Linked DNA regions of Arthrobacter globiformis. The protein of the gene in region 2 binds, or shares a complex with, the protein of the main gene of each other region. Links are inferred from orthologs where the notes say so. Each region holds a gene or a part of one and is shown on either strand. Other genes may lie near its edges.

The links. The genes of interacting proteins can lie anywhere in the genome.
Region 1: QFZ33_RS17400 (region 2) and sucB share a complex: the UniProt entries of both Bacillus subtilis proteins name them as parts of the 2-oxoglutarate dehydrogenase (OGDH) complex. The link is inferred for Arthrobacter globiformis from one-to-one orthologs.

Annotation. Positions count from the first base shown.
Region 1 is NZ_JAUSXI010000001.1:2,160,214-2,163,422, reverse strand. The notes cover bases 1-2,990. They hold sucB (2-oxoglutarate dehydrogenase, E2 component, dihydrolipoamide succinyltransferase), read left to right. Parts: upstream 1-616; coding sequence 617-2,365; downstream 2,366-2,990. Other genes in these bases: QFZ33_RS09835 (hypothetical protein), read left to right, coding at 2,514-2,864; lpdA (dihydrolipoyl dehydrogenase), read left to right, coding at 1-499. Outside these bases: QFZ33_RS09830 (OsmC family protein), read left to right, coding at 3,058-3,209. UniProt on the Bacillus subtilis protein: E2 component of the 2-oxoglutarate dehydrogenase (OGDH) complex which catalyzes the second step in the conversion of 2-oxoglutarate to succinyl-CoA and CO(2).
Region 2 is NZ_JAUSXI010000001.1:3,745,836-3,750,580, reverse strand. The notes cover bases 305-4,745. They hold QFZ33_RS17400 (multifunctional oxoglutarate decarboxylase/oxoglutarate dehydrogenase thiamine pyrophosphate-binding subunit/dihydrolipoyllysine-residue succinyltransferase subunit), read right to left. Parts: upstream 4,393-4,745; coding sequence 505-4,392; downstream 305-504. Other genes in these bases: QFZ33_RS17405 (GDSL-type esterase/lipase family protein), read right to left, coding at 305-421. In the rest of the region: more of QFZ33_RS17405, read right to left, coding at 1-304. UniProt on the Bacillus subtilis protein: E1 component of the 2-oxoglutarate dehydrogenase (OGDH) complex which catalyzes the decarboxylation of 2-oxoglutarate, the first step in the conversion of 2-oxoglutarate to succinyl-CoA and CO(2).

The DNA.
Region 1 (3,209 bases), 1.6 Mb from region 2 along the record:
CACCGGCGTGGGCAACGTGTACGCCGTCGGCGACATTGTCCCCGGCGTCCAGCTCGCCCACCGCGGCTACCAGCAGGGCATCTTCGTGGCCGAGGAAATTGCCGGCCTGAAGCCTGTCATCGTCGAGGATGTCAACATCCCCAAGGTCACCTACTCCGAACCCGAGATCGCCACCGTCGGCTACACCGAAAAGGCCGCGAAAGAGAAGTTCGGCGACGAGCAGGTGGAAATCCAGGAGTACAACCTGGCCGGAAACGGCAAGAGCTCCATCCTCGGCACCGGCGGCCTCGTGAAGCTGGTCCGCCAGAAGGACGGCCCCGTGGTGGGCGTCCACATGCTCGGCTCACGTATGGGCGAGCAGATCGGCGAAGCACAGCTGATCGTGAACTGGGAAGCCTACCCGGAGGATGTGGCCCAGCTGCTGCACGCCCACCCGACCCAGAACGAGGCCCTGGGCGAGGCCAACCTTGCCCTCGCCGGCAAAGCCCTTCACGGCTAATTCGTTCCGCAAGACAACCAGGGCCTGGTGCACCCGGCTCGAACAGCAGCGTGCACCAGGCCCGACCAATGCAGCAATCATCCGCACTTTAGATCAATAAAGGAGAACGGGGACGACATGTCTGAATCCGTTAACTTGCCCGCCCTCGGTGAGAGCGTCACCGAAGGAACTGTCACCCGCTGGCTCAAGCAGGTAGGTGACCGGGTAGAGGTGGACGAACCGCTGCTCGAGGTTTCCACCGACAAAGTAGACACTGAAATCCCCTCTCCGATCGCCGGCGTCATCGAGGAAATCCTCGTCGCCGAAGATGAGACCGCTGAAGTTGGCGCCCCGCTGGTGCGCATCGGTGACGGCTCGGGCGGCGGCGCAGCCGCCGAAGAGGCGCCCGCCGCAGCAGCCCCGGCCGAGGAAGCACCGGCTGCAGCCCCCGCCGAAGAGGCACCTGCCGCAGCACCGGCCCAGGAAGCACCTGCCGCTGAGGCAGCACCCGCCTCCTCCGGCGAAGGCCACGAAGTCACCCTGCCGGCACTTGGCGAGAGCGTCACCGAAGGCACCGTCACCCGCTGGCTCAAGGCCGTTGGCGACACCGTTGAAGTTGATGAGCCGCTGCTCGAGGTCTCCACCGACAAGGTGGACACCGAGATCCCGTCTCCCGTGGCCGGCACGCTGCAGGAAATCCGCGTCAATGAGGACGAGACCGCCGAGGTTGGCTCTGTCCTCGCCGTCATCGGCTCCGGCGCCGCTGCTCCTGCTGCAGCTCCCGAGAAGCCCGCCGAGGCTCCCGCCGCCCCCGCAGCTGAGAAGCCCGCCGCCGCGCCTGCTCCCCAGGCAGCACCCGCACCGCAGGCCGCTCCGGCTCCGCAGGCTGCACCCGCACCGCAGGCCGCTCCGGCTCCGCAGGCTGCACCCGCACCGCAGGCCGCTCCGGCCGCAGGCGGCGAGTCCGGCTACGTCACTCCCCTGGTCCGCAAGCTCGCCAACCAGCACGGCGTGGACATCGCCGCCGTCTCCGGCACGGGCGTCGGCGGCCGCATCCGCAAGCAGGACGTCCTGGCCGCTGCTGAGTCCAAGGCCGCTCCGGCAGCCGCAGCGCAGGCAGCCCCGGCCGCAGCTTCCGCTGCTCCGTCGGCAGCAGCATCATCGCTGCGCGGCACCGTGAAGAAGGCGCCGCGTATCCGCCAGGTCATCGCCCGCCGCATGCGTGAGTCGCTGGATGTTTCCACCCAGCTGACCCAGGTGCACGAAGTGGACATGACCAAGGTGGCCAAGCTGCGCCTGAAGGCCAAGAACTCGTTCCAGGCCCAGAACGGCGTCAAGCTCACCTTCCTGCCCTTCATCGCCAAGGCCGTGGCCGAGGCACTCAAGCAGCACGCCACGCTCAACGCTGCGTACGACGAGGACAAGCAGGAAATCACGTACCACAACGCCGAGCACCTGGCGATCGCCGTGGACACGGACAAGGGCCTCCTGGTTCCGGTCATCTCCGACGCCGGAAGCCTGAACCTCGCGGGCCTCGCCGGCAAGATCGCCGACGTCGCTGACCGCACCCGCAACGGCAAGATCGGCCCGGACGAACTGTCCGGCGGTACGTTCAGCATCACCAACATCGGCTCCGTCGGCGCACTGTTCGACACCCCGATCATCAACCAGCCGCAGGTCGGCATCCTGGGCACCGGTGCGATCGTCAAGCGCCCCGTGGTGGTCCAGGACGAGAACGGTGACGACTCGATCGCCATCCGCTCCATGATGTACCTGTCCCTCACTTACGACCACCGCCTGGTGGACGGTGCGGACGCCGGTCGCTTCCTGCAGACGCTGAAGGCCCGCCTCGAAGAGGGCGCGTTCGAAGCGGACCTGGGACTGTAACTAACAGCCAACGACGACGGCGGTGCGGGCGCCGGTGGTATGCCACCGGACGGCCGCACCGCCGTCGTCTTTTGTTTGGTAAATCTGCGCCGCGAACCGCCGCCTCTCCTTACTACGGCGCGTAGAAGTATCTGGCTAGACTGGTGCCATGAACATCGTCTATAACGTCATGGTCTTCCTGCACATCGTCGGCGCCGCCATGATCGTCGGCATCTGGATCGGCAACATGAAGAAGCCGACTGTCCATCCCCGGCAGTTCGACGGCGCGGCACTTCAGCTCCTCACCGGCATCGTGATGATGGGCCTGATCCCCGCGCTCGACATGGACGCCAACTACGCGAAGCTGGGCATCAAGATCGGCGTCGCCCTGGTCGTCGGCGTGCTGGCCTTCATCGGCCGCCGCAAGTACAAGAAGGGCGAGCCGATCTCCGCCGGCCTGGCCCACAGCGTGGGCGGGCTGGCTCTGCTGAACGTCGCTATCGCGACGCTCTGGCGGTAACCGCCCCCTGCCATGCCAACGACGACGGCGACGCCCCCTCCTGCGGGGGGCGTCGCCGTCGTCGTTGGCGCTTCCGGTCATAATCCTCTGACAGCGGACAACCCGTGCACGGGGGGCACCTAATCCATAGGATTGAGCAGGAAGGGCCGGGCGGCAGCCTGGACCTGGACTGAATCCAAGTTAAGGAGTGGACATGGCAGCAACACGCACCGCACACACAGTATGGAACGGCGACCTGATGACGGGCGCAGGCAACACGACGCTCGACAGCTCCGGACTGGGCACCTACGAGGTCACCTGGAAGGCCCGCACCGAGGCCTCGGAAGGCAAGACCAGCCCGGAAGA
Region 2 (4,745 bases):
TGACGTCGGCGAAGGCAGTGTTCAGCTCGCCGAGGCGGCGGTTCTGCACCGGATCCAGGGTGGGAGGCGGCCCCACGACGAAGACCTCCAGCCGCTTCTGGGTAGCTGAATCCAGGATGTTGGCGAGATTCAGCCGGCTCCGGGCCGTGGACAGCCCGAACTCGATGTCCCGGCCGGAAAGCCCGATGACCAGGCGGTTCTCGTGGTTGTCGCTGAACCTGCGGCCAGCCTCCTCGAGCCAGCGCGCGGCCAGCCCCTCGGTGCCTTCCTGGGGGCACGGGAGGGAAAAACTTTCCACCGTCATGCCGTCCTGCGGAGTGCGGGCGAGCACCCGGCCCAGCCATCCCAGCGCCCGGGGATCGCCGAGCCCAGCCAGCAGTTCATCTCCAACAGCCGCAATCCGCAGCTTCCTGTCTTCCACTACTACCTCTTCACTTGTTGGGAGGGCGTGTCCCGGATACGGACCTTTGCATGCCAGCCTAAAGGTCCATTAACTCACGCCGATTAAACAGAACTGCCCGGCTGGAACGGTATGTCACCGTCCGGCCGGGCAGCTTTTCTGCTACTTACGGGCGCGAATGCCTGCTTCAGGAGCGTGTCCTGCTCCGCAGCGTGGCGCTTCATGGAGCCGGCCGCGGTGGACGCCGAAGCCGGGCGTGAGACCAGGCGCACCTTCCGGTCAAGGGCGGTGGGCAGGTGCAGGCCCATGAACGGCCACGGACCCTGGTTGGCGGGTTCGTCCTGCGCCCAGACCACTTCAGCGTTCGGGTACTTGGCCAGTTCGGCTTCGATCTCCGCCTGCGGCAGCGGGTACAGCTGCTCGACGCGGACGATCGCCGTCGTCTTGTCGCCCGTCTTCTGCCGCGTGGACAGCAGGTCGTAGTACAGGCGTCCGGAGACCAGGAGAACACGTTCGACGGCGTCCCCCTGCAGCTGCTCGTGCTCACCTATCACCGGGCGGAAGCCGCCGGTGGTGAAGTCCTCCACGGACGAGGCAGCGGCCTTGAGGCGCAGCAGCTGCTTCGGCGTGAAGATGATGAGCGGCTTGCGGGGCCGGCTGTAGGCCTGGCGGCGCAGCAGGTGGAAGTGCGAGGCGGCCGTCGTGGGGTTGGCCACGATCATGTTCTCTTCGGCGCACATCTGCAGGAAACGCTCGATCCGTGCGGACGAGTGGTCCGGACCCTGTCCTTCGTAGCCGTGCGGAAGCATCAGCACGAGCGACGAGCGCTGGCCCCACTTCTGCTCGGCGGACGAGATGAACTCATCGATGATGGTCTGCGCGCCGTTGACGAAGTCACCGAACTGCGCCTCCCACAGGACCAGGGCGTCGGGGCGCTCCACGGAGTAGCCGTATTCGAAGCCCATGGCCGCGTATTCGGACAGCAGGGAGTCGTAAATCCAGAGCTTGGCCTGGTTGTCCGACAGGTTGCCCAGTGGCAGCCACTCGTTGCCGTTGGCGCGGTCGTGGAACACGGCGTGGCGCTGGACGAACGTGCCACGGCGTGAATCCTGGCCGGCAAGGCGAACGGGTACGCCTTCCATGATCAGCGATCCGAAAGCGGCAATCTCGCCGAAGCCCCAGTCGATGCCGCCCTCACGGGACATCTGCTCACGCTTCTCCAGCAGCTGCTTGAGCTTCGCGTGGACAGTGAAGCCCTCGGGGATCTCCACGTGGGCCTTGCCGATGCGGGCGAGGGTGTCGGCCGAAATCGCCGTGGACGCCGGCGCGTTCGTTCCGATGTCGGACTGCTGTGCATGGGGGCGCTCGATGTCCGATACCGCAGCCGAATCGGCCGTGATGATCGGAATGGGCGAGGTCTGGGCGGCGTGGGTCTCGGCGAAGACGCGCTCGAGGCGCTCCTGGTAGTCGCGGAGCAGCTGCTCGGCTTCTTCCTCGGTGATGTCACCGCGGCCGATCAGCGATTCTGTGTAGAGTTTGCGGACAGAACGCTTGGCCTCGATGAGGTTGTACATCAGCGGCTGCGTCATCGAGGGGTCGTCACCCTCGTTGTGACCGCGGCGGCGGTAGCAGACCATGTCGATGACAACGTCCTTGTGGAACCGCTGGCGGAACTCGTAGGCGAGCTGGCCGATGCGGACAACTGCCTCCGGGTCGTCGCCGTTCACGTGGAACACCGGAGCCTGGATCATCTTGGCGACGTCCGTGGAGTACGTGGACGAGCGCGACGAGGACGGAGCGGTGGTGAAGCCGACCTGGTTGTTGACCACGATGTGAATCGTTCCGCCGGTGCGGTAGCCGCGCAGCTGGGACAGGTTGAGCGTTTCCGCCACAACACCCTGGCCGGCGAAGGCAGCGTCACCGTGAACCATGATAGGCAGCACGGGGAACGACTGTCCCTGGTCCAGCCGGTCCTGCTTGGCGCGGACGATGCCCTCCAGGACCGAATCGACGGCCTCGAGGTGGGAGGGGTTGGCGGCGAGGTAGACCTTGGTCTCCTTGCCGTTGTCCGACGTGAACGTGCCCTCGGTGCCGAGGTGGTACTTGACGTCGCCGGAGCCCTGCACGGAGCGCGGGTCCTGGGTGCCTTCGAACTCGCGGAACACCTGGGCGTAGGTTTTGCCGGCGATGTTGGTCAGCACGTTCAGGCGGCCGCGGTGGGCCATGCCGATGGCAACCTCGTCCAGCCCGTCGTCGGCTGCATCGGAGATGACTGCATCCAGCAGCGGAATCAGCGACTCGCCGCCTTCAAGCGAGAACCGCTTCTGGCCCACGAACTTGGTCTGCAGGAAGGTCTCGAACGCCTCTGCGGCGTTCAGCTTGGAGACGATGCGCAGCTGCTCGTCGCGGCTCGGCTTGGAGTACGGGTGCTCCAGCTGGTCCTGGAACCACTTGCGTTCGGCCGGGTCCTGGATGTGCATGTACTCGATGCCCGTGGTGCGGCAGTAAGCGTCCCGGAGCACCCCCAGGATGTCGCGGAACTTGAGCATCGGCTTGCCGCCGAAGCCGCCCGTGGGCCACTCGCGGTCGAGGTCCCACAGGGTCAGGCCGTAGGTGAGGACGTCGAGGTCGGGGTGCTTACGCTGGACGTACTCGAGGGGATCGGTGTCCGCCATGAGGTGGCCGCGTACGCGGTAGGAGTGGATCAGCTGCTGGATCCGGGCGACCTTGTTGATCTGGTCGGCCGGGTCCACCTGCAGGTCAGGGCTCCAGCGCACAGGCTCGTACGGGATGCGCAGCGCTTCGAAGATCTCGTCGTAGAAGTCCTGCGCGCCGAGGAGCAGGGAGTGGACGAGCTTGAGGAATTCGCCGCTGCCTGCACCCTGGATGACGCGGTGGTCATACGTGGAGGTCAGGGTGAGGATCTTGCTGATGGCGTTCTGGGCAATGATCTTCTCGCTGGCGCCCTGCCATTCGGCCGGGTAGTCGAGGGCACCGACGCCGATGATGGCGGCCTGGCCCTTCGAGAGGCGGGGCACCGAGTGCACGGTGCCGATGCCGCCCGGGTTGGTCAGCGACACGGTGGTGCCGGCGTGGTCGTCTGCCGTCAGCTTGCCGTTGCGGGCACGCTTGATGAGGTCTTCGTAGGTGTGCCAGAACTCTGCAAAGTTCATGGTTTCGGCCTTCTTGATGTTGGGAACCATCAGAAGGCGGGTGCCGTCGGGCTTGGGCATGTCGATGGCGATGCCGAAGTTCACGTGTGCCGGCTGGACCGCCACCGGCTTGCCGTCAACCTCGTCGTAGTACACGTTCATGGACGGGAACTGGGACAGTGCCCGGACAACGGCGTAGCCGATGAGGTGGGTGAAGGAGACCTTGCCGCCGCGGGCGCGGGCCAGGTTGGAGTTGATGACAACCCGGTTGTCGATCAGGAGCTTGGCCGGAACCGCCCTGACGCTGGTGGCCGTGGGCACCTCGAGGCTGGTGACCATGTTCGTCGCAATGGCCTTGGCCGGTCCGCGAAGGACGGATACGACGTCTTCCTCTGGTGCGGTGGGAGCCTTGACGTTCTTCGGCAGCTGGGCCGGGATGGGCTGGGCGCCGGTGCCCGCCTCGGTCTTCTTCGCGCCGTCGCGGGCTACCGTTGCCGGAGCCTTCTTGGCAGGTGCAGGCTGGGCGGGGGCTGCCGCCGGCGCCGGTGCCGGAGCTGCCGCAGGCGCCTGGGCCGCGGGATTAGCAGATGCCGGTGCCTTCGCGGGCGCCGGGGGAGTGACAACAGGCAGTTCGCGGGTAGCCGGATTGGCCGCCGGTGACGTCACTGCCGGCACGCCGTTGGAAGATGGACCGCTGCCGCTGTCGAATGATTCGAACAGGGGCCACCACTTGGCATCAACCGTGTTCTTGTCCTGCTGGTAACGCTCGTACAGTTCGTCAACGAGCCACTCGTTTCCACCAAATTCCTCTGGCAGACGGTGGCTAGGCTGCTCTGGCACTTGAAATACGCCTCTTCCATGAGTTTGATTTCCTCTGGTCGCCTAAGGTGCCACGGCACAACGATCGAACCAGTTTCTGTGTCCTATGAACCCAGACCTTTGCCAGTCTAATGACCGTTCCGGGTTAACTGCCAATAAGGGTGACCCAAATCATGTACCGCCCGAATTATGGCGAAATGGGGTCCAAGCGAGCCCCGAACCGAGTCCTATCCACCATGCCCGGGAGCCGGTTCCGGACGGGCCGGACGGGCCGCTTTAGTCCTCTGTGGCCGTGCGTTGCTCCTGTAGACTGCAATCCTTATGGACAGTAAATATAGGTGCCATGGACGGTAAATCCAGGTGCCGGCCTGGGG